3 regions of the Bacillus sp. S10(2024) genome follow, and region 1 is predicted to be linked to each of the others. Evidence: predicted binding sites of a transcription regulator. Region 1 holds the regulator's gene; each other region holds the start of a gene.

Region 1 (8,070 bases):
CAAAGAAAAAAGATGTTGAACTTATCATTCCTCCGTTATCCTTATGCACAGATAACGCTGCTATGATTGCTGCTGCTGGTACGATTGCATATGAGCAAGGAAAGAGAGCAACGTTAGCATTAAATGCAAACCCTGGTTTGGATATTGAATCATAATTCAAGAACGGTTAGTTGTGGATAGAGAAATCCTTTTTGATAAAAGATATAATTTTATACACAGAATTAACCACAACATGTGGATAAAACCTACATTATCTGTTGATAATGTAGGTTTTTTTGTGAGTATAAAATGTGGATAAATATTATCGTTCTTGTGGATAACGTGGAAAACTTTTGTTTATATTGAAAATATAAAGGTAAATCTGTGAATATTACTGTGGATAAAGTGAAACTTCCATCAGTGGGATCTTACTATCCTAAAATAGCAGGATAAATAAAACGGTCAGTGTAATCACTGACCGTTTCATAGTTGTAATTCTTCCCATTCTTCCATACATGCTTCTAATTGTTCTTGAAGTGTTTGTTTTTTTGCTGTAATATCACTGGCTCTCTCGTAATCAGCGTATACTTCTGGAAGACAAAGTTGTTCCTCTAATGCCGCGATTTGTTCTTCAATTGCTGCAATCTTTTCTTCTAGTTCTTCAATTCTACGCATACGTTGGCGTTCTTGCTTTTTACGTTCTTTTTCTTCGATGTAATTTAATTTTTCTTGTGCCACTTGTTTTTGTACAGGTTTATTTGTTTCTTGGTCTTCAAGTTCAGCGCGTTCGAGCATTTCATTTTTCTTTTCTATATAATAATCGTAATCACCGAGGTATTCCTCAGCTCCACCCTGGGATAACTCAATCACCTTTGTGGCAATGCGATTAATGAAATAGCGGTCATGGGAAACAAATAAAATCGTTCCTGGAAAATCAATAAGCGCATTTTCTAAAATTTCTTTGCTGCTTAAATCTAAATGGTTGGTCGGTTCGTCTAAAATAAGTACATTTGACTTTTGCATCATAAGCTTTGCAAGAGCTAAACGTGCCTTTTGTCCACCGCTTAAAGAAGAAACGGGTTTTAGAACGTCGTCACCAGAAAATAAAAAGTTCCCAAGTACTGTGCGAATCTCTTTTTCTGGTTGCATCGGATAATCATCCCAAAGTTCATCTAATACACGTTTTGATGATGTTAAGTTTGCTTGTTCTTGGTCATAATATCCGATAGAAACGTTAGAACCAAACGAAATAGTACCGTTTAAAGGGCGAAGTTTATCCACAAGAGATTTTAATAAAGTGGATTTTCCGATTCCGTTTGGACCGACTAGCGCAACACTATCACCTCTCGTTAATTGGAAACGAATGTTTTGAATAATTGGCTCATTCTCATAGCCAATTGTCACATCTCTTACTTGTAATACATCATTACCACTTTGTTTATCGATATCAAAGTGGAAAGAAGCGGATTTTGTATCGCCGATTGGTTTGTCCATAAGTTCCATACGATCTAATTGTTTTCGGCGGCTTTGCGCCCGTTTTGTTGTAGACGCACGGGCAATATTCTTTTGGATAAAATCTTGCAATTTTGTTACTTCTTCTTGCTGTTTTTCGTAACGTTTCATCTCTTGTTCATATAGGGCCGCTTTAAGGTCTAAGTATTTACTATAGTTTCCTGTGTACTTTCGACTTTGTTTATTGGAGATTTCATATACTTGTGTGACAAGTCTATCTAGAAAGTACCGATCGTGTGAAACGATTAAAATAGCCCCAGGATAACCTTGTAAATATTGCTCGAGCCACGTTAATGTATCGATATCTAAATGGTTGGTTGGCTCATCGAGAATAAGTAAATCTGGTTTTGTTAATAATAACTTCCCGAGAGCTAAACGAGTCTTTTGTCCACCGCTTAATGTGGAGATTGTCGTTCCGTGTGTTTCGGGAGGAAAACCAAGACCGCTTAAAACAGAACGAATATCAGCTTCGTATTGATAGCCGCCTTCATTTTTATAGTCTAATTGTAGACGATCATATTCTGCTAACAATTTTTCATAAATGGTTTCATTTGTGAAGTTCTCTTCTTTTCCCATTTCTTGTTCTAGTCTGCGGAGTTCTTTCTCCATGCGTTGTAAGTGAAGAAAGACCGTTAGCATTTCATCCCAAATTGTTAATGATGTTTCAAGACCAGTGTGCTGCGCTAAGTAACCGATAGATACATCTTTCGGCTTTATAATTTCGCCGCCGTCATGGGATAATTCTCCGGCAATAATCTTTAATAATGTAGACTTTCCTGCGCCATTACGCCCGACAAGTGCAATACGATCGCGCGTCTGTACTTCTAACTTAATGTTTGAAAGAATCACTTCGGCGGCGAACAACTTGGAAAGGTTATTCACTTGTAGTAAAATCAATGTTTTCACCTCAAATATTTTCTTAACTTTGCCATGATTATATTTCTCAATCATACTAAAAATAGTGTATAGTTGAACATAAATAGAGAAATTCTCTCTCTATTATACAAGGAAAACTATCAATGCTAAACTTCCGTACATGTTTCAATCACTTGAACAGATAGGAAGAGAGGAGGGGGTTGCATGGAGCAGCCTAAAATTCCGCAGGCAACTGCCAAAAGATTGCCTCTATACTATCGATTTATCCAAAACCTATCGTTATCTGGTAAGCAACGCGTATCATCTGCAGAATTAAGTGAAGCGGTGAAAGTGGATTCAGCGACAATTCGAAGAGATTTTTCATATTTTGGGGCATTAGGGAAAAAGGGATATGGCTATAATGTAAATTATTTATTGTCGTTTTTTCGCGAAACACTTGATCAAGACGATGTAACACGTGTAGCATTAATTGGGGTAGGTAATTTAGGTACCGCTTTCTTACATTACAATTTTACGAAAAATAATAATACAAAAATTGAGATGGCATTTGACGTTGATGAAGAGAAAGTTGGAAAAGAAATCGGCGGGATTCCAGTATATCATCTGGATGAGTTAGAAGAGAGACTATCGGGTGATATAAAAGTGGCAATATTAACAGTGCCTGCTTCTGTTGCACAAGCTGTAGCAGATCGCTTATCACATACGAGCATACAAGGTGTTTTAAACTTTACACCTGCTAGGCTAAACATATCAGAACATATTCGAATTCATCATATTGATTTAGCGGTAGAGTTACAAACGCTCGTGTACTTTTTGAAAAATTATCCACAATAAAAACGCAGGAATCTCCTGCGTTTTTATTGTGGATAATTTTTCTGGCTATCTTTTTTCGGTTTAGAAAAAAGAAGGCGAATTGCCAAATTAAAATCAACTGTTGCCATTATGGCAAGTAGTATTGTGTAAAAGTTCCAAATCGTGTCTTTCACACTTGTGATTGCTAAGTATGTAAATATACAACCTAGAAGAAAATACAAAGTTGCCATAACAAATGGTGAATTTCGCATGTTTAAAATCCTCCGATGAATCCTTGCAGTTTTTCAGCTTTTTCTAGATAGGGACGAAGTACGAATGTAATTAACATAACATTTGTATTCATCATAACATGAGCCATAATTGGTACAATAATTCGTTTTGTTTGTACGTATAAAAATGAAAAAACAAGTCCCATGGAAATATACACTAATAAATGTGTAGGGTCAAAATGAATGAGAGCAAATATAAGCGAACTTACGATTGCTGCGATAAAGAAGTTATATCGTTTATATAGTGTGCCAAATAGAATTTTTCTAAATACAATCTCCTCAAGAATAGGAGCAAATATAGATGAAACAATCATAAATAATGGCGCAGCTTTTATAATATCGATAATGTTTTGTGTATTTTCAGATTCTGCTTTAATTTTAAAAACTTGTGTTTCAATTGTGCCAGCAATAACTTGGGCAAATAAAGCAAGAAAAACTCCTAGAATAATCCACCCTATCGTAGCAGGTATGTTTGTTTTTCCGCGATTCCATTTTTCGGATTCTGTATCATTACGGAGTAACACAAGGATGATGATAAGAGCGATAAAGAAGCTAATCAGTCCCCAATGTGCACTTGCCAGTTGAACTTTTTCTTCAAAGGTCCGGTGTCCATTATTGTATACTCCGCTTTTTAAAAGAATCCATCCACCGATTATACCTGATAATTGCATCAAAATATATGTAACAATAACCCACCAATATTGTCTCTTCAATTTCGTAACTCCTTTTTGAATTTTTTGTAAAGAAAAAGGAAAATGCTCTATCCATAGAGAAAACAACTTATGGCATCTTTCTTATTGTAACATAGGAGAAGGTGAAAAAAAGATGGAATCTCTATCATGTGCAAGTTAAAAAACGCCATAGGCCCCTTTCTTTTTAGAGGAGGACGAGAGTAGTTGGCCGTGCTTAGAAGCAGTCAGAGCCTTTTCCTGCCACATACGATGTTTATAAACAAAGGGAGCAAGTAACGGTCATGTTGTATTTTGTATAGCAGTGACTTAATATGTCGGAAAATTAAAATGGATATATGTATCAATGCATCTTCCATTATGTAATTATTAAGTAAGGTATAAACACTTTGGAACAAGTGGAAGAGGGGATAAAATAGTTTTCCGAAAAATTACGATTTTTTCACTTGCAAAAGAAAATGAGATTCTTTATTATAATAAGTGTGTTAGCACTCGAAGTGTTAGAGTGCTAATAAATATAAAATTTACATAATAAATTGAGGAGGTTGTTGTTCATGCTAAAGCCATTAGGTGATCGCGTTATTATTGAACTTGTTCAGGCAGAAGAAAAAACAGCAAGTGGTATCGTACTACCAGACACTGCAAAAGAAAAACCACAAGAAGGTAAAGTAGTGGCAGTTGGTACTGGTCGTGTGCTTGAAAATGGTGAGCGTGTTGCTTTAGATGTAGCTACAGGAGATCGTATCATCTTCTCAAAATATGCAGGTACTGAAGTGAAATACGAAGGTACAGAATACTTAATTTTACGTGAAAGCGACATCTTAGCAATTATTGGTTAATTATATAAATCTTTAAAAATTCAAGGGGGTCAAATATTATGGCAAAAGATATTAAATTTAGTGAAGAAGCACGTCGTTCGATGCTTCGCGGTGTCGACACTCTTGCAAACGCAGTAAAAGTTACACTTGGACCAAAAGGTCGTAACGTTGTACTTGAGAAAAAATTCGGTTCTCCGCTTATTACAAATGACGGTGTAACAATCGCAAAAGAAATTGAATTAGAAGATGCATTTGAAAATATGGGTGCAAAACTAGTTGCAGAAGTTGCTAGCAAAACAAACGATGTAGCTGGTGATGGAACAACAACTGCAACTGTATTAGCGCAAGCAATGATTCGTGAAGGTTTAAAGAACGTAACAGCTGGTGCGAATCCAATGGGTCTTCGTAAAGGTATTGAAAAAGCTGTTGTAGCAGCAATTGAAGAATTAAAAACGATTTCTAAACCAATCGAAGGTAAATCTTCTATTGCACAAGTAGCTGCTATTTCTGCTGCTGACGAAGAAGTAGGACAATTAATTGCAGAAGCGATGGAGCGCGTTGGTAACGACGGCGTTATTACATTAGAAGAATCTAAAGGATTCACAACAGAATTAGATGTAGTAGAAGGTATGCAGTTCGACCGTGGATATGCTTCTCCTTACATGATTACTGATTCTGATAAAATGGAAGCTGTTCTTGATAATCCATTTATCTTAATTACAGATAAAAAGGTTTCTAGCATTCAAGAAATCTTACCAGTATTAGAGCAAGTGGTACAACAAGGTAAACCACTTCTTATCATCTCTGAAGACGTAGAAGGCGAAGCGTTAGCTACATTAGTAGTAAATAAACTTCGTGGTACGTTCAACGTAGTAGCTGTTAAAGCTCCTGGCTTCGGTGATCGTCGTAAAGCGATGTTAGAAGATATCGCAATCTTAACTGGCGGCGAAGTAATTACAGAAGAGTTAGGCCGTGACTTAAAATCTGCAACTATTGCATCTCTAGGCCGTGCTGGCAAAATTGTTGTAACGAAAGAAAATACAACAATTGTTGAAGGTGTAGGAAACACAGAACAAATCGAAGCTCGCATCGGTCAAATTCGTGCGCAGTTAGAAGAAACAACTTCTGAATTCGATCGCGAAAAATTACAAGAACGTCTTGCTAAATTAGCGGGTGGCGTAGCTGTAATTAAAGTGGGTGCGGCAACTGAAACTGAATTGAAAGAGCGCAAACTTCGCATTGAAGATGCACTTAACTCAACTCGTGCAGCAGTAGAAGAAGGTATTGTTGCTGGTGGTGGTACTGCACTTATGAACGTATATACTAAAGTAGCTGGTCTTGCAGCTGAAGGCGACGAAGCAACAGGTATTAACATCGTACTTCGTGCGTTAGAAGAGCCGGTTCGTCAAATCGCAGTGAACGCTGGTTTAGAAGGTTCTGTAGTTGTAGAGCGCTTAAAAGGCGAAAAAGTTGGCGTTGGTTTCAACGCAGCAACAGGCGAATGGGTAAATATGCTTGAGTCTGGTATCGTAGATCCAACGAAAGTAACTCGTTCTGCTCTTCAAAACGCAGCATCTGTTGCGGCAATGTTCTTAACAACTGAAGCAGTTGTTGCTGACAAGCCAGAACCAAACGCACCTGCAATGCCTGACATGGGTGGCATGGGCATGGGCGGTATGGGCGGTATGATGTAATAAGCCCTCATTATGAGAAGCTGTTCAATGTTATAAATAGTTAGTAAAAAGGCTACTTCCTAATGAAAGGAGGTAGTCTTTTTGTGTTAGATACATAGAGATACTTGAAAAAACTTCGTGTACAAACAATCGTTGAGAGCGGTCTCACTATATAGGGAAATAATTTCTGTAGAATTTTGTCGCTTTCTCCTTGACCGTATTCACGTTTCATTGTTAGAATCTAGAAAGATAATATTAAACGTTCCTTCATATATCCTCAATAATACGGATTGAGAGTCTCTACCGGGTTACCGTAAACAACCTGACTATGAAGGCAGTGTGTCTATATTTATAAGGAACAAATTCCTTTATAAAGCTAGACTCCTGCCTTTTCTTTGTTATGAGACTGAGGGCAGGGGACTAGCTTTTTTTATTATATTGGTAATTGTTTTTACCAAATTGGTGAAAATGTTTATATACAGAACTATGGGGTGATTATTTTGAAGAAACAACACGATACGATTATCGTTTTAGATTTTGGAAGTCAGTACAATCAGTTAATTGCGCGTCGCATTCGTGAATTTGGCGTGTATAGTGAACTTCATCCACATACAATTACAGCAGAAGAAATTAAAGCGATGAATCCAAAAGGAATTATCTTCTCTGGTGGACCGAACAGTGTATATGGCGAAAGTGCATTCCACTGTGACGAAAAAATCTTTGATTTAGGCTTACCGATCTTCGGTATTTGCTACGGCATGCAGTTAATGACAAAGCACTTTGGTGGAAAAGTAGAACGTGCAGACCATCGTGAGTACGGAAAAGCAGTATTAAAAGTAGAGAACCAATCGAAATTATATACAAACCTTCCAGAAGAACAAGTTGTTTGGATGAGTCATGGTGACTTAGTAACAGGTTTACCAGAAGGTTTCGTAGTAGATTCAACAAGTGACTCTTGTCCAATTGCTGGTATGAGCAATGAAGCACAAAACTTATATGGTGTACAATTCCACCCAGAAGTGCGTCACTCTGAGCACGGTAACGATTTAATTAAGAACTTTGTATTCGGTGTTTGTGGTTGTACTGAAGGCTGGAACATGGAGAACTTCATTGAAGTAGAATTAGAAAAGATTCGTGAAACAGTTGGCGACAAGAAAGTACTATGTGCACTTAGCGGTGGCGTAGATTCTTCTGTTGTAGCTGTATTAATTCATAAAGCAATCGGTGACCAATTAACATGTATTTTCGTTGACCACGGCTTACTTCGTAAAGGAGAAGCTGAAGGGGTTATGAAAACATTTAGTGAAGGCTTCCACATGAATGTTATTAAAGTGGATGCAAAAGAACGCTTCATGAGTAAATTAGCAGGTGTTGAAGATCCAGAACAAAAACGTAAAATCATCGGTAACGAATTTATTTATGTATTTGATGACGAAGCTTC
Region 2 (8,070 bases), 820 kb from region 1:
TAACAATATCAAGTAAGCTATAATAGCCCATATCTTGGTACGTCTCAAACAAATGTAATAATAACTCCTTCTTTAGTACATACGTCTGAAGCGACTTCCCACGGTGACATACTTCCGTTATATGTGCGTTTGTATGTAAATGACGCTCTAATACAGCTTGGAAATCAAGCGCTGTTACAACATGACTATTTGTAATAACAACATATTCTTGCTTACTACGCAAAAAGTAGTCAATATGTCTGCTAAAATGAGCAAATGAGCCAAACTCATCTTGATCACATTGGCGATTTGGAGGAAATAAAAATAAGCCGTCGCGTTTCCGATCTAAATCCCACTGTTTCCCTGAACCGAGATGATCCATGAGCGAACGATTTTTATGACTTGTGAAAATAGCTACACTATGAATATGAGAATTTACCATATTAGAAAGCATAAAATCTATTAAACGGTAACGTCCGCCAAACGGCAATACCGCCAACGATCGATGATTTGTTACTTGCTGTAGTGATGGGAAATTCTCTGTCGCATTAATAATTCCTAACATTGATTCTCTCACTCATCTCATCCCCTTTTCGTCACGCTCTAACAGAAAGTAAAATAATCGTCCATACAAAATTAAATTGTTTCCAATAACCACTTCTATGCATGGCTAGATGCTCTTGCCCACCTAAAAAGAAAGGGGGGGTATTCAGTCTTTTTTACTTGTATAACAAACGTCTCACTTTATATTTCCTCTGCAATTAACACAACGTCTTCTATATTTTTTTCTGGACGAATAATCGTTCCATCTTCAATTACCATCCCTGGCGCAACAATAGCACGCTCAATCACGACATTCTTTCCAACCTTAGCATCTGGCATAATAACTGAATCGACAATTCTGCTTCCTTCCTCTATAATTACCCCTTGAAACAATACAGAATGCTGCACATTCCCTTCAACAACACAACCTTCATTAATTAACGATTCTTCCACTTCTGCTGATGGTGCAATATATTGCGGCGGCTGATTCGGATTTACAGAACAAATTCTCCAATCAAGATCATATAAATTAAGCGATGAATCTTCCTGAAGTAGATCCATATTTGCCTCCCATAAACTCTTCACTGTTCCAACATCTTTCCAATACCCGCTAAATGGGTACGCAACAAGCTTTTTACCTTCATCTAGTAAAAGTGGAATCACATCTTTCCCAAAGTCATTACTAGATTCTGGATTTCTTGCATCCATTTCTAAATACTCTTTTAAGATAGCCCAATTAAAAATATAAATTCCCATTGAAGCTAGGTTGCTTTTTGGAAATTGCGGCTTTTCTTCAAATTCAATAATCTCCATCTCTTCATTCGTATTCATAATGCCAAAGCGGCTCGCTTCATCCCAAGGTACTTCAATAACAGAAATAGAGACATCAGCTTCTCGTTCCACGTGATAATCGAGCATTTTGGCATAGTCCATCTTATAAATATGATCTCCAGACAAAATAAGAACATGTTCTGGTTCATACTGCTTTAAATAGTTTAAATTTTGATAAATGGCACTTGCCGTTCCTGTATACCATTTCACACCTGAAGACTCCGCATAAGGAGGAAGTACAGTAACCCCTCCATTTACACGGTCTAAATCCCATGCATCTCCAATGCCGATATAACTATGCAACTCTAACGGCTGGTATTGTGTTAAAATCCCGACTGTTTCGATACCAGAATTTGCACAGTTACTTAAAGTAAAATCAATAATGCGATATTTCCCCCCAAATGGAACAGCTGGCTTAGCTAGATTTTTTGTTAATGCACTTAGACGACTACCTTTTCCCCCTGCTAATAACATTGCTACGCACTTCTGCTTTTGAACCATCTTGTTTGCTACTCCCCTTTCGTGTTTTCACTGGCCGTAAAATTGAAATTCCAAATGGTGGTATTGTCATTTCGACATGTGCAAGCTGATTATGATAAGGTTCCATAATCGACTTTAATCGCTTCTTATTCATTTTTCCCGAACCGCCGTATGTAGAACTATCGCTATTTAAAATTTCGTTATAATAGCGAAATGCCGGTACGCCAACTTTATAGTTTTCGTACACCGCGCTTGTAAAGTTGCAAATGACAACGAGAACATCCTCTTCTCTTTCACCTTGGCGAATAAACGAAAAAACACTTTGCTCACGGTTATCCGCATCAATCCACTGAAAGCCTTTCGGTGTATGGTCAAGCTGCCAAAGCGGCTTGGAGCGCTTATACAATGCTATGAGCTCCTTGAAATAATCATGCATACAATTATGCATCTCAAAATCATGTAAACTCCAATCTAAATTTTCAAGGTCTTTCCATTCATCAAATTGTCCAAACTCACCGCCCATAAAGAGCAGTTTCTTCCCTGGATGTGTAAATAAATAGCCGTACAATAAACGAAGCTGCGCGAACTTGGACCAATAATCACCCGGCATTTTATTTAACAGCGACTTCTTCCCATGTACAACCTCATCATGCGATAAAGGTAAAATAAAATTCTCTGAATACGCGTACAGCAGCGAGAATGTTACTTTGTCATGAATGTATTTCCGATACTCCGGCGCACATTCCATATATTTTAAAATGTCATTCATCCAGCCCATATTCCACTTATAATTAAAGCCAAGTCCACCTTCATAAGTCGGGGCTGTTACGAGCGGCCATGCCGTTGAATCTTCCGCAGTCATTAAGAAAGTTGGATCCTCTGCAAATACAGCTTCATTTAACTTTTGCAAGAACGCTACTGCATGTTCGTTGCTTTCCTGTTCTCCATTTCGCTCCCAATACAACATGTTCGCAACCGCATCCACACGAAAACCGTCAATATGATAAAACTTCATCCAAAACAGCGCATTTGAAATAAGAAAATTTTGCACTTCTTGTTTTCCTAAATCAAAATTCACTGTTCCCCATACACGATTTTCTTGCACATCAAGATCTTTATATTCATACGTCGGCTCTCCATCAAACAAATAAAGCCCATGAGCATCTTTACAAAAATGTCCTGGTACCCAATCTAAAATGACACCGATCCCATATTTGTGACATTCATCGACAAAATACATAAAATCTTGTGGTGTTCCGTATCTACTTGTCGGTGCATAATACCCCGTTCCTTGATATCCCCAAGAACGATCATATGGGTGTTCAACGAGCGGCATAATTTCAACATGAGTAAATTGATGCTCCGCTACATAAGGAATAAGCTCATCTGCCATTTCTCTATACGAATAAAAAGACCCATCTTCTTTCTTTTTCCAAGAACCAAAGTGAAGCTCATAAATGGCTAATGGTTCATTATAGATTGGCTTTCGTTTCTTTTTTTGAAACCATTTCTGGTCTTTCCATTTATATCCTTTTATATCATAAACAACGGATGCCGTATTTGGCCGAACTTCAGCACACATTGCATACGGATCAGCTTTTAAAATCGTATGCCCTTCTCGTGTTTGAATTGCATACTTGTATAATTCGTGCTGAGGAATATTCGGTATAAATAAAGACCAAATCCCTTTCTCTGTCACTCGTATCATTTCATGGATCTCGCTATTCCACTCATTAAAATCTCCTACAATACTCACAGCTTGTGCATGAGGTGCCCATACGGAAAAACGTGTGCCTTCCATTCCATTTTCCATCGTCAAATGAGCACCAAGAATATCGTAGCTATCATAAAACTTTTCTTCATGGAACAATAACATGTCTTTCACATTACACTTTGTCTCAATCACTATGTTCACCTCACAAGATGACAGAATTTTAAATACGTTATTACTATTCTTCGGTAAATTGAAATATCCTTGCGAATTTCTAAAAAATATTCGCTTTTTTATAGAAATCCATGATAATTTCATGAAATTTAACCGAATAATATCGAATTTTGACGAATATTCATTGTAAGCGTTTTATTTTAAAATAATTTTTTCAATGGATAAGATAAGGAATTTATCACTATATTGTTATTACTTTCCATTAAAGTAATACATAAAAAAACCCCTTCCGGCAAAGGGGTGAAATACAGGGGAGGCCGGAAAGGGATTTTATACAATTTGGATTATAGCACTGGTGCCATAGTTTCTTTTAGCACTTTTACAGAATGATCAAATTTCAATTCTTCTTCTGCATTTAATTCAAGCTCTACAACTTCTCGAACACCTTGACGGTTGATAACTGCTGGAACACCTACGTAAACATCTCTTTGTCCGTATTGTCCTTCAAGATATGCAGATACTGTCAATACGCTGTTCTCGTTGTTTAAGATCGCTTTAGTTATACGTAATAGTGACATACCGATACCGTAGTAAGTTGAACCTTTACGTTGAATAATATGGTAAGCAGCATCGCGTACATTTGCAAAGATTTCATCTAAATCACTTTGTTTATACTGCTCATTGTTCGCTAAGATTGTTTCTATCTTTTGTACACCGATAGAAGCATGGCTCCATACAGGAAGCTCTGTGTCACCATGTTCACCAATAATATACGCATGCACGTTACGTGGGTCTATATCTAAGTACTCACCTAACATATAACGGAAGCGAGCAGAGTCTAAAGTTGTACCAGAACCGATTACGCGCTCTTTTGGTAATCCAGATTCTTTCCAAGTTACATAAGTTAAAATGTCCACTGGGTTAGTTGCGATTAAGAAGATACCATCAAATCCGCTATCCATAATACCGCGAACGATTTGTTTAAAGATTTTTGTATTCTTCTCAACTAAATCTAAGCGAGTTTCACCTGGCTTTTGTGGTAATCCAGCAGTGATAACAACAAGATCTGCATCTTTACAATCTGCATAGCTACCTTTCCAAACTTTTGTTGGAGCTAGAGCGAATGGAACAGCGTGGCTTAAGTCCATTGCTTCGCCTTCTGCTTTTGCTTCGTTTACATCAACAAGAACAAACTCTTCAACTACACCTTGGTTAATCATAGAATATGCATAGCTGCAACCTACAGCTCCTGTTCCTACTAATACTACGCGGTTGATACCTTTTTTCATGGTAAAATCCCCTCTCTATTTTCTAATATCATTATTAGCATTGTCATTTAAGTAAAAAATTAAAATACTGATTTTATATTGTTTAACTTCCTTACATACATATTGTAGCACGTTTCTTTGTGAATATATTCACGTTTTTTGACCTATTTGTGAACTTTTTCACAGATAGGAGAAAGTTATAATACCAAGCATGGAATCAACTTCAATGGTAGCGTTTTCTTTAGATTGTGAAAAGTAAAATATATACTATTAAACTTATTTTTAATAAAATATAAAACCATCGAATACAAAGAAAAGTTAGAATATCCTTTTCTCTTTATAATTTGCAGTAGTCCTCAGCAACCTTTATGGCTCCATTTCATTTCTGCAAATCAAAAATTATTCCTTTAATAACTACGCCAAAGATTCTCACTTTTGTTCGCCATATTATTAGTCTTTCTTAAATACGAAAAAAAATCTCTAAAATGCAAAAAAAGATAGCAGAATCTGCTATCTTTTTTAATATGACCCGTACGGGATTCGAACCCGTGTTACCGCCGTGAAAGGGCGGTGTCTTAACCACTTGACCAACGGGCCAATTTCTGGCAGAGAAGAAGGGATTCGAACCCTCGCACCGCTTACGCGATCTACTCCCTTAGCAGGGGAGCCCCTTGAGCCACTTGGGTACTTCTCTATATTATATGGCTCCGCAGGTAGGACTCGAACCTACGACCGATCGGTTAACAGCCGATAGCTCTACCACTGAGCTACTGCGGAATATGGTGGGCCTAAATGGACTCGAACCATCGACCTCACGCTTATCAGGCGTGCGCTCTAACCAGCTGAGCTATAGGCCCTAGAAAAAGCGGGTGAAGAGAATCGAACTCTCGACCAGAGCTTGGAAGGCTCTTGTTTTACCACTAAACTACACCCGCATAAAAATGGTGAGCCATGAAGGACTCGAACCTTCGACCCTCTGATTAAAAGTCAGATGCTCTACCAACTGAGCTAATGGCTCATTTTGAAATGGTGCCGGCTAGAGGACTTGAACCCCCAACCTACTGATTACAAGTCAGTTGCTCTACCAATTGAGCTAAGCCGGCTTGCATATTTCAAAATGGTGGCTCGGGACGGAATCGAACCGCCGACACGAGGATTTTCAGTCCTCTGCTCTACCGACTGAGCTACCGAGCCTTAATATAAATGGCGGTCCCGACCGGGGTCGAACCGGCGATCTCCTGCGTGACAGGCAGGCATGTTAACCACTACACCACGGGACCATTGGTTGCGGGGACAGGATTTGAACCTGCGACCTTCGGGTTATGAGCCCGACGAGCTACCAGACTGCTCCACCCCGCGATGATATAATATTCTTTTAAATAAAAAATGGAGGAGGTAGAGGGATTCGAACCCCCGCGCGACTCTCGCCGCCTGTCGGTTTTCAAGACCGATCCCTTCAGCCGAACTTGGGTATACCTCCATATATAAAAACTTGAGTGGTGGACCTTGTAGGACTCGAACCTACGACCGGACGGTTATGAGCCGTCTGCTCTAACCAGCTGAGCTAAAGGTCCTTTATGGTAGCGGCGGAGGGGATCGAACCCCCGACCTCACGGGTATGAACCGTACGCTCTAGCCAGCTGAGCTACACCGCCATAAAGAATTATAAGTGGAGCCTAGCGGGATCGAACCGCTGACCTCCTGCGTGCAAGGCAGGCGCTCTCCCAGCTGAGCTAAGGCCCCATTGTTTTAAAGCTATCGGGAAGACAGGATTCGAACCTGCGACCCCCTGGTCCCAAACCAGGTGCTCTACCAAGCTGAGCCACTTCCCGTTAATAAAGCGCGCCCGAGAGGACTCGAACCCCTAACCTTTTGATCCGTAGTCAAACGCTCTATCCAATTGAGCTACGGGCGCATATGGTGCCGAGGGCGGGGGTCGAACCCGCACGGTGGTCACCCACCGCAGGATTTTAAGTCCTGTGCGTCTGCCTGTTCCGCCACCCCGGCATGTCATATTGAAAACTGGAGCGGAAGACGGGATTCGAACCCGCGACCCCAACCTTGGCAAGGTTGTATTCTACCACTGAACTACTTCCGCAAGACATGTATGAGTTATTTTACTGAAAGTGCGGGTGAAGGGAGTCGAACCCCCACGCCAAAGGCGCCAGATCCTAAGTCTGGTGCGTCTGCCAATTCCGCCACACCCGCATATTATTTTTAAAAATGGGGCGACTGATGGGAATCGAACCCACGAGTGTCGGAGCCACAATCCGATGCGTTAACCACTTCGCCACAGCCGCCATAATCCTGGTGCCGGCTAGAGGACTTGAACCCCCAACCTACTGATTACAAGTCAGTTGCTCTACCAATTGAGCTAAGCCGGCATTTATATGGTGGAGGATGACGGGATCGAACCGCCGACCCCCTGCTTGTAAGGCAGGTGCTCTCCCAGCTGAGCTAATCCTCCATTTGCCTGGCAACGTCCTACTCTCACAGGGACAAAGTCCCAACTACCATCGGCGCTAGAGAGCTTAACTTCCGTGTTCGGTATGGGAACGGGTGTGACCTCTCTGCCATCATTACCAGACTATATTCATTTGAGACAATCATTATTATACTTGATTGACTCAAAAAGTCAACAAGTTTTTTTATGTTCTCTCAAAACTAGATAACACTTGCTTCATATTATATGGTTAAGTCCTCGATCTATTAGTATTCGTCAGCTCCACGTGTCACCACGCTTCCACCTCGAACCTATCAACCTGATCATCTTTCAGGGATCTTACTAGCTTAACGCTATGGGAAATCTCATCTTGAGGGGGGCTTCATGCTTAGATGCTTTCAGCACTTATCCCTTCCGCACATAGCTACCCAGCTATGCCCTTGGCAGAACAACTGGTACACCAGCGGTGCGTCCATCCCGGTCCTCTCGTACTAAGGACAGCTCCTCTCAAATTTCCTACGCCCACGACGGATAGGGACCGAACTGTCTCACGACGTTCTGAACCCAGCTCGCGTACCGCTTTAATGGGCGAACAGCCCAACCCTTGGGACCGACTACAGCCCCAGGATGCGATGAGCCGA
Region 3 (8,070 bases), 750 kb from region 1:
CATTTTAAACCTAGGAATGGCAACGCTAAATAAACCAATAACTAAGCTTAAAATTGCGACTACCGCAACGGCAATAATCCATCCCATGGAAAGGTCTGTAGTAAGTACCTTAATAATGCCGCCTATGCCCAAAATCGGTGCATAGAATACGATTCGAAGCATCATCACCATCAGTGTTTGCACTTGCTGAATATCATTTGTGCTTCTTGTGATTAAAGAGGCAGTGGAAAACTTATCAAACTCCGCATTCGAGAAGCTTGTAACTTTCCGGAATACTTTCTTTCGCAGATCTCTGCCGAGTCCTGCAGCCACTTTTGCCGCTAGTAAACTTACGATAACGGTCGCTGCCATACTCACTAATGATAAAAGGAGCATTTTCCCGCCAGAAGTAAGAATATAATTGGATTGAAGTTTATCTGTATCGATACCAATTGTTTTATATTCATTTTCAATGAATGAAACAGCGGCTTGTGTTACCATGCTGCCTGGCATGTCTTTAAACTTTTTGTCTGCCTTTTCTTTCATCGCATCAATTTGATCTTGAGGCAGTTTCGCAATGATTGTGAAAGGATCTGTATTTGGCGGAAGCTTCATTTCTGTTTTACTGTCAGTGCCGCCTTTTTCAATTCCTTGTGTAATTAACATCGGTTTCCCAAAGATATCGTTTAGTTCACTGAGTGTATGTTTATCCGTTGTATGTAGCTTATAAAGTGGTTCTTTATCAAGCTTTGGATAATCTTTCAAATCATTTTTTAGTTCACTTTGAGAAAGATTGTTCTTATCTAGCAGTACATAATTGTCAGTTACTGCTTTCTTTTCTTTGTCATTCATAAAGAGCGTAAGTTTATCCATCTCACTTTTACGAATAACTTCAGGTACTGCGTTTTCGACACCTTTTTGTTGAATCCCTACATTGACAATGTTAGACATGTAGTCTGGCAGTGATAGGTCACATACTGCTTGCACAGTTAACAAACATACAACTGCAATGATGGAAGCAACAAATGGTTTTAAATGTTTGATGATCTTGAACATTTAATTCATCTCTCCATTTTCCGTTTCTAATTTTTTTAGCTTTTACTTTATTCTTCATAGTAATTCATTTTACCCACTTGTTACGTGCTTTTGACTACAAATTAATTATAATTCTATGACTATATTAAGAGGTAATGCAACTTTTAGCGCTTAGAATATAAAGATAAATTAAAACTTTGGGGCGAGAGGGTTTGATTATGCGTAGAAGCGGTTAGTGCCTAACCAAAAATAGGAAGTTCTAAGTCGATGAGGCTTCTAAATCAAGTAAACCCCCACCTCAACATTTAGCGAAAGCAAAGACGTTAGGTGGGGGCTGATTAAAGTTTCACTTTATGAGAGAATGCGTTTTTCTCCTTGGATTTCTTGAATTGGAGTGATATTTTGTGTGAATTCAAGGGTACCCATATATTCTCCATCTTCACTCCGTATAGCGAAATATCGAATGTATACATATTTATCTTTGAACTTAATCCAGAAATCTTCACAATCTTTATTTCCGGATTTAAAGTCTTCCAAGAGCTTTTCAACGACATGAACGCTTTTTGGAGGATGGCAGTTTTGAACTGTTCTACCGATTATCGCTTTTGTGCGAGCAAAGATTCGCTCTTTTCCATGAGAGAAGTAGCGTACAACATCATCTTGATCAATGTACGTAATATCCACAGGCAAGTGGTTCAACATCATATCTAGTTGTTTTAAAGATAGTATACCTGTTTCTAAACGAATGAATCCTTCAGACATAGCTTGTTCTTGCACTGCTTTTCTTTCAGGTTTCCATACACTCGCAGGACCTGTTAAGCAATAGCCAATTTCATCACTTTCATGAGCGATTTTAATCCATTCATCTTCCGTAAGAGTTTGAAGAGCCATTGGAAACAAAATATTTTCCTCTTTAAAAATCATTTCAGTTACCTCACGGATGACAAAGTAAACACCGTCTAAGACTGTCTTTTTATCTCCGTTATAGTTTGTTAATGCTTGTTTCACATCTTTAATGGCGTTACGAATGACATCATCGATTCCCCACATTACTTGTGTCGGACCGTAAATTCCGTATGTTTCTAAATAGGGGAAAAGCAGATTTTCTTTACGGCTATAGTGTTTATCCACATCCAGCAACAGATTTAAATCTTCGATTAGTTTATAAATGTTTTCTTCACTATCTTCTTTCTCGAAACGTTCGTAGTGAAGTTGAAGTTTGAAGTTAACAAGCTTATCAATTTTTTTGTTTTCAAGCTTAAATGTATGAACTGGATGCCCAGCTTGATCTTCGGGTTTCTCAGATCGATGGATTTCTTCAATGGAACCCTTAAAAATAGCTGTATGCACCGAGCATAAACGTTGTACCTCTTCCACTGGAATTCCTTCTTCTTCCATGAGTGCCTGTTCAAGTTTTGAAATTTCCGCGACGGTAATATTCCCAACTGCTTCTTCAAATTGGGCCTTCACTTCTTCCACGCTTTTTCCATTATGAAGATTTTTAATAATTTCCTTTAAGATAGCTTGTCTTTCAAATTGATTTATACTTTCTTGTTCACGATTGTTAATTATTTCGCTCATAAGGATTCTCCTCTATTCTTTAATGTTAAATCCATTGTTTTCAAAAGTTTTTTTAACGATATCGAAAGAAATTCCCTTCATCCGGCAGCCATTTGGAATAGTCATCACTCGGCCGACTGTGTGCAGCATGCCAGGTTTCGTTATATCTTCAAAGCCTAGCTCTTTTAAGATAGGGATGATTTCAGGGGATTTGTTAGCCAAATCGCAAACGGTTTGACTAAAATCAATCATCTTGGTCATTACTCTCACCTCGGGAATAAGTGATATTAATTCTCAAAAACAATGTAACATAGAGAGAATGAATAAGAAGTGAGGAAAATCACACGTAAAAGCTCGATTGTAAGGACTGATTCAAGTTTCATTTCATAATGACAATTTCATGCGTGATATATCTCACAACATGAGTTCTTATATAACTTTACAATGAGGATATAAAGTGAAACTTTAATCAGTGGGGGCAAAACGACCGGAGATTCTAGCCGCTAGAGCTAGACTTTGTTTTTGTTGAATTTTGAGGCGGGAGTATTACTGCCCGCAAATAGCGGGGTAAATCGATAGGAGGGTTTAATTTTGATTAATCGTGATTTTAACAAAAATCCATTTATTGTGATATGGGAGTTAACAAGAGCATGCCAATTAAAATGTCTTCATTGTCGTGCGGAAGCTCAGTATCATCGTCATCCTCTTGAACTAACATTTGAAGAAGGTAAAAAACTAATTGATGATATATATGAAATGGATAATCCGATGCTTGTTTTTACCGGCGGTGATCCATTAATGCGTCCGGATGTATATGATATTGCGGATTATGCGATAAAAAAAGGTGTTCGAGTATCTATGACACCAAGTGCTACTCCAAACGTTACGAAAGAAACAATTCAAAAAGCAAAAGAAGTAGGGCTTGCTAGATGGGCATTTAGTCTAGATGGGCCAACAGCTGAAATACATGATCATTTTAGGGGGACAGAGGGGTCATTTGAATTAACAATGAATGCGATTCGTTATTTGCATGAATTGGAAATTCCTATTCAAATTAATACTGTTATTTCTAATTATAATGTGAATGTACTTGAAGAGATGGCAAAATTAGTAGAGGAATTAGAGTGTGTACTTTGGAGTGTATTTTTCTTAGTTCCAACGGGGCGCGGTAAGGAAACAGATATGATTTCACCAGCTGGGCATGAAAGAGTATTCCGGTGGCTATATCAATTAAGTAAAAAGGTTTCTTTTGATATTAAAACAACGGCTGCTCAGCACTATAGACGTGTTGTTATTCAACAAAAAATGCGAGAAAATAAAACAATAGATCAGGCTATTCAATATCAGGATGTATTGATGAATGGAATGACGGGGCAGATTGATGGACTTGGACGTGCTCCAAAAGGGGTAAATGATGGAAACGGCTTTGTGTTTATCTCTCATATTGGAGATGTGTATCCAAGTGGGTTATTACCTATCAAAGCTGGGAATGTTCGAACAACACCACTAGCTGATATTTATCGAAACTCTCCCATCTTCCAAGACTTGCGTAATCCAGACAAGTATAAAGGAAAGTGTGGGATTTGTGAGTTCCGATATGTTTGCGGAGGATCTCGTTCCAGGGCTTTTGCCATGACTGGAGATTACATGGAAAGTGAACCTTTCTGTGTATACATTCCAAAAGCATTACGAAAACAGAAACAAAACGTATAAAAAAGACGCGATGTTTATAAAAAACACCCCTTTGGATCTGTTTATCTAAAGGGGTGTTTTTTATAGTGAAAAGTAAAAAGAAGATCTGAACTGAAAGGCGGGTTAAGGAACTGTTGAGTAGCAATAAAGTTACTCTACTAAAGGGCCAGGTTGTGGAAGATGATGATAATATTTTGTTTGAATATGAAGTATTGCACTTAAACTAATGGTGCAGGTTAATTGAAGAAGAATGGATTCTAGAAGATCGTTATTAGAGTCGATTTTTTTGCTTTGTCACTGCTTCAGATAAAAGAGCTACTATTTGAAGCATGTTGGAGCCCTATTTATAGTGATACTATTTTATGATTTGGAAAACAATGGTAACTACTTAAGAAAGGAAGGATTGCGAATGTCTGTGAAAAAGTGGTTAACTGGATTGGTCGTTTTGCTTGCGATGATTGTGGGTGTGACAACTCCGGGCTCACTCAGTGTATTTGCCGAATCCGGGGTGGTAACACAGCCTATTGAGTCAGTGAAAGTGATTGAGGTCGAGTTGAACGATGATTACTTTAATCCGAATGTCATCACTATTCCGATTGGAAGAACGACAACGTTGATATTGAAAAACCAAGGTAAGAAAGAGCACACCTTCACAGTGGAAAAGCTCAGAATTGACGCCGAAGTCCAGCCGGGAAAAGAAAGAACCATTACCGTGAAACCTCAAGATCCCGGTACATATGAACTGATATGTCGGTACCATTTCCAAAAAGGAATGGATGGAAAAGTAATAGTCAAATAACAAGCAGGGCCAATAGGGCCTTGCTTGTTTAATAAGCAGTTACTTAAATAAAAAGTTGTTTATTTTTTTACGAAGGGAACTAAAAAAGAGGGGACAGCCCTCTTTTAAGTTATCCCCTACAACTACCAAGTTAAGGGTTCATCTTTTTTGTTATTTAAGCTTGTGCAATTGCACGTGGAAATAGAATATTATTTTCTAAATGAATATGCTGGAATAAATCAGCTTCAAGGGCTTCAAGTCGTTGATAGACAAGACGATAAGTACCACAAGCACCTGCTGGAGGAGTAAAGTCATTCGTAATCTCACGAAGTTCTTTAATAATATTGCCAGCGTGGTTATGCTCGTTTTCTAATTCATCTACTACTTTGCGTAATTTTGTGTAATTTTCATCGCTTGGATTTTGCTCAAATGCTAAAATTAATGGGAAATCTTCTGTTTCTTCTTTAATTAAGTGTTGCTCTAATTCAGTTTTTAATTCATGAAATAACTTGTGAATTTGAGCTAAATGAGGTTGCCCTGCTCCGTGAACGCGTAACACTTTTGTTACGTACGGACTTAATAGTGGTAACTCTTCATTTAAATAGCGATGATGCTTATTCACAACATAGTCAATCAATTCGCTATAAGCAGCTGTTTTCCAATCAATTTCAGATTCGTTTAATAGTTTTGTTTCATAATAAAGAGTATTTAACTTTGTTAAAACCTCTTCTGCTGATAAATTTCTTTCGTTAATAGCATCAATAAGTGGTCTATTACCACCACAACAAAAATCGATTCTATATAATTTAAAAAGATCACTAGCCTTTGGGAATTTTGTAACGATCTCACCAATAACAGAAGTCTCAGTAAATGTATGTTCCATATGAATGCCTCCATAAAGTTTAACTTTAGTATCTGGATTAAGAATATCAATAATTTTGAACCCACGTGGTGATATACATCACTTGTAATGTGTTAAGTTCATCACTGTTTTTTTATAAATAATTCATTACTCTCATTTATGTTTCACTCGATCTGTTTCTTCGCTACGTTTCGCACTATTCCATTTCGACATGTCACCGACTAGGTATCCGGTAATACGGCGGATTCTTTCAATATGATGTTCATCTTCATTCCCGCAGCTTGGGCATTCATTCGCAATCACTCCATTATAGCCACAGCATTTACAGCGATCTACCGGGTGATTAATCGAGCCGTATCCAACTCCATATTGCGCCATTGCCTGTACAATTTGCTTTAATGCTTTTTGATTATGAACAGCTGCTCCGTCCAATTCGATATATGTAATATGACCGCCGTTACAAAGCGCATGAAACGGTCCTTCTAAACGAACTTTATCAAGCGCTAGAATAGGATAATAAACCGGGATGTGGAATGAATTTGTGTAATAGTTATGATTTGTTACACCACTAATTGTTCCAAATTCAGCTCGATCTTTTTTTATAAACTTTCCTGATAATCCTTCTGCAGGGGTTGCGACTAATGAAAAATTCAACTGATATTCTTCCGTTGCTTGATCCATCTTGCTTCTCATAAAGGCAACAATTTCATTCCCAAGATTCCACGAATTTTGATTTTCTCCATGATGTTTTCCGGTTAAAGCAACTAAGCATTCAGCAAGTCCGATAAAACCAATACTTAACGTACCTTGTTTCAAAATTTCAACAACAGAATCTTCTGGTTGAAGTTTTTCACCGCCGCGCCATACTCCTTGAGAATATAAAAAGTGAAAATCCCTTGCCTTTTTTGTAGATTGGTAAGCAAATCGTTCTAATAGCTGGAGAATGCCGAGATCTACATAATGATTCAATGATTCAAAAAATACTTCTTTTGAGTCGCTTATTAATGCTAGTTTTACTAAGTTAATAGATGTAAATGATAAATTCCCTCTTCCAATGGCTGTTTCTTCTCCATGAATATTCGCCATAACACGGGTACGACAGCCCATATAGCACACTTCACTTTCAGGGCGACCATCATAATGCATCGCATTAAATGGTGCATCTAAAAATGAAAAATTAGGGAACAATCGTTTGGCTGTCGTTTCTAATGCTAATTCAAACAAATCATAATTTGGATCATTTTCTTCAAAATTGACACCTTTTTTTAATTTAAAGATTTGAATTGGAAAGATTGGTGTTTCTCCTTTTCCTAATCCAGCTTGAGTCGCTCGCAATAATTGTCTAATTAGCAATCTTCCTTCTTTTGATGTATCCGTTCCGTAGTTAATCGAAATAAATGGTACTTGTCCACCACCGCGGCTATGCATGCTATTTGAATTATGGATAAAAGCTTCACACGCCTGATACGTATCATTTTCTGTTTCTTTCCATGCAAATTCTTCTACCTGTTTTGCTGTTAATGGATATGTCGCCAAACGTTTTTTATTTCTTTCATACGTTTTTTTCACATAAGGTGCTAAATCTATATCAAACATTGCAAATGATTGCCCACCGTGCTGCATATTTTGATTTGCCTGAAAAATAATAGAAGAAAGAGCCAACGCACTTTTAATATCTTGTGGCTGTCGCATATGTCCATGACCTGTATGAAATCCTTTTTCCAGTATTTGTGCTAGTGGAATTTGTGAGCACGTTGTTGTACCTGTTGCGTAAAAATCTAAATCGTGTGGATATAAAATATTTTGATCAATTGCTTTTTTTACCTGTTCAGAAAGTAAATGTTCTACCGCATAATATTTTGCGCTCTCAGATGCAAATGTTCCCATCATTCCCATTGGAGATCGGCCATCAACATTTGCATTTTCTTGCATTAAGTCTTGATCGTTATCCTGTACAATCGTGTTAAATGTTGTCCATAAATTATCCCATGACTGTTTTGTTATTCTACTTGATGGATTCATTCCATCCACCCCTTATCTATATATAGTGTTAGTTTTGATAAAATGATACTTCATATAGTGTTTTTTCGCAAGGACATCAAAAAAACTAATATAAAATTAATATATACGGTAGTTACAAGTATTTTTTGAGGATATAGCTTTA

What was found. Region 1 encodes Rex, which represses fermentation and respiration genes when NADH is low (regulators of the CRP and FNR family bind a similar motif). Its sites were predicted from a motif close to TTGTGAAATATTTCACAA; they were not measured.
Region 2: a site for Rex is predicted at 5,155-5,172, ahead of AB1280_RS20995 (L-lactate dehydrogenase). Genes of this name have one in related genera too.
Region 3: a site for Rex is predicted at 2,977-2,994, ahead of AB1280_RS13020 (DUF1858 domain-containing protein). Genes of this name have one in related genera too.

The regions. Positions count from the first base shown of each region.
Region 1 is NZ_JBFLUR010000002.1:3,302,890-3,310,959, reverse strand. It holds gene tsaD (tRNA (adenosine(37)-N6)-threonylcarbamoyltransferase complex transferase subunit TsaD) at 1-155, shown strand, start outside; gene AB1280_RS16690 (ATP-binding cassette domain-containing protein) at 463-2,388, opposite strand; gene AB1280_RS16685 (redox-sensing transcriptional repressor Rex) at 2,572-3,201, shown strand; gene AB1280_RS16680 (YdiK family protein) at 3,225-3,431, opposite strand; gene AB1280_RS16675 (CPBP family intramembrane glutamic endopeptidase) at 3,434-4,162, opposite strand; gene groES (co-chaperone GroES) at 4,693-4,977, shown strand; gene groL (chaperonin GroEL) at 5,016-6,650, shown strand; purine riboswitch at 6,877-6,978, shown strand; gene guaA (glutamine-hydrolyzing GMP synthase) at 7,130-8,070, shown strand, end outside.
Region 2 is NZ_JBFLUR010000002.1:4,123,317-4,131,386, reverse strand. It holds gene AB1280_RS21010 (sugar phosphate nucleotidyltransferase) at 1-556, opposite strand, end outside; gene AB1280_RS21005 (glucose-1-phosphate adenylyltransferase) at 724-1,854, opposite strand; gene glgB (1,4-alpha-glucan branching protein GlgB) at 1,802-3,709, opposite strand; gene AB1280_RS20995 (L-lactate dehydrogenase) at 4,063-5,007, opposite strand; tRNA gene AB1280_RS20990 (tRNA-Glu) at 5,512-5,583, opposite strand; tRNA gene AB1280_RS20985 (tRNA-Ser) at 5,590-5,680, opposite strand; tRNA gene AB1280_RS20980 (tRNA-Asn) at 5,689-5,763, opposite strand; tRNA gene AB1280_RS20975 (tRNA-Ile) at 5,767-5,843, opposite strand; tRNA gene AB1280_RS20970 (tRNA-Gly) at 5,851-5,921, opposite strand; tRNA gene AB1280_RS20965 (tRNA-Lys) at 5,929-6,004, opposite strand; tRNA gene AB1280_RS20960 (tRNA-Thr) at 6,014-6,089, opposite strand; tRNA gene AB1280_RS20955 (tRNA-Phe) at 6,105-6,180, opposite strand; tRNA gene AB1280_RS20950 (tRNA-Asp) at 6,191-6,266, opposite strand; tRNA gene AB1280_RS20945 (tRNA-Met) at 6,269-6,345, opposite strand; tRNA gene AB1280_RS20940 (tRNA-Ser) at 6,374-6,466, opposite strand; tRNA gene AB1280_RS20935 (tRNA-Ile) at 6,484-6,560, opposite strand; tRNA gene AB1280_RS20930 (tRNA-Met) at 6,565-6,641, opposite strand; tRNA gene AB1280_RS20925 (tRNA-Ala) at 6,657-6,729, opposite strand; tRNA gene AB1280_RS20920 (tRNA-Pro) at 6,745-6,818, opposite strand; tRNA gene AB1280_RS20915 (tRNA-Arg) at 6,828-6,901, opposite strand; tRNA gene AB1280_RS20910 (tRNA-Leu) at 6,905-6,993, opposite strand; tRNA gene AB1280_RS20905 (tRNA-Gly) at 7,010-7,084, opposite strand; tRNA gene AB1280_RS20900 (tRNA-Leu) at 7,114-7,194, opposite strand; tRNA gene AB1280_RS20895 (tRNA-His) at 7,211-7,286, opposite strand; tRNA gene AB1280_RS20890 (tRNA-Thr) at 7,295-7,370, opposite strand; tRNA gene AB1280_RS20885 (tRNA-Val) at 7,378-7,453, opposite strand; rRNA gene rrf (5S ribosomal RNA) at 7,458-7,573, opposite strand; rRNA gene AB1280_RS20875 (23S ribosomal RNA) at 7,676-8,070, opposite strand, start outside.
Region 3 is NZ_JBFLUR010000002.1:2,553,758-2,561,827, reverse strand. It holds gene AB1280_RS13030 (ABC transporter ATP-binding protein) at 1-1,035, opposite strand, end outside; gene AB1280_RS13025 (DUF438 domain-containing protein) at 1,366-2,595, opposite strand; gene AB1280_RS13020 (DUF1858 domain-containing protein) at 2,608-2,835, opposite strand; gene AB1280_RS13015 (TIGR04053 family radical SAM/SPASM domain-containing protein) at 3,166-4,287, shown strand; gene AB1280_RS13010 (cupredoxin domain-containing protein) at 4,676-5,065, shown strand; gene ric (iron-sulfur cluster repair di-iron protein) at 5,220-5,927, opposite strand; gene AB1280_RS13000 (anaerobic ribonucleoside triphosphate reductase) at 6,060-7,928, opposite strand.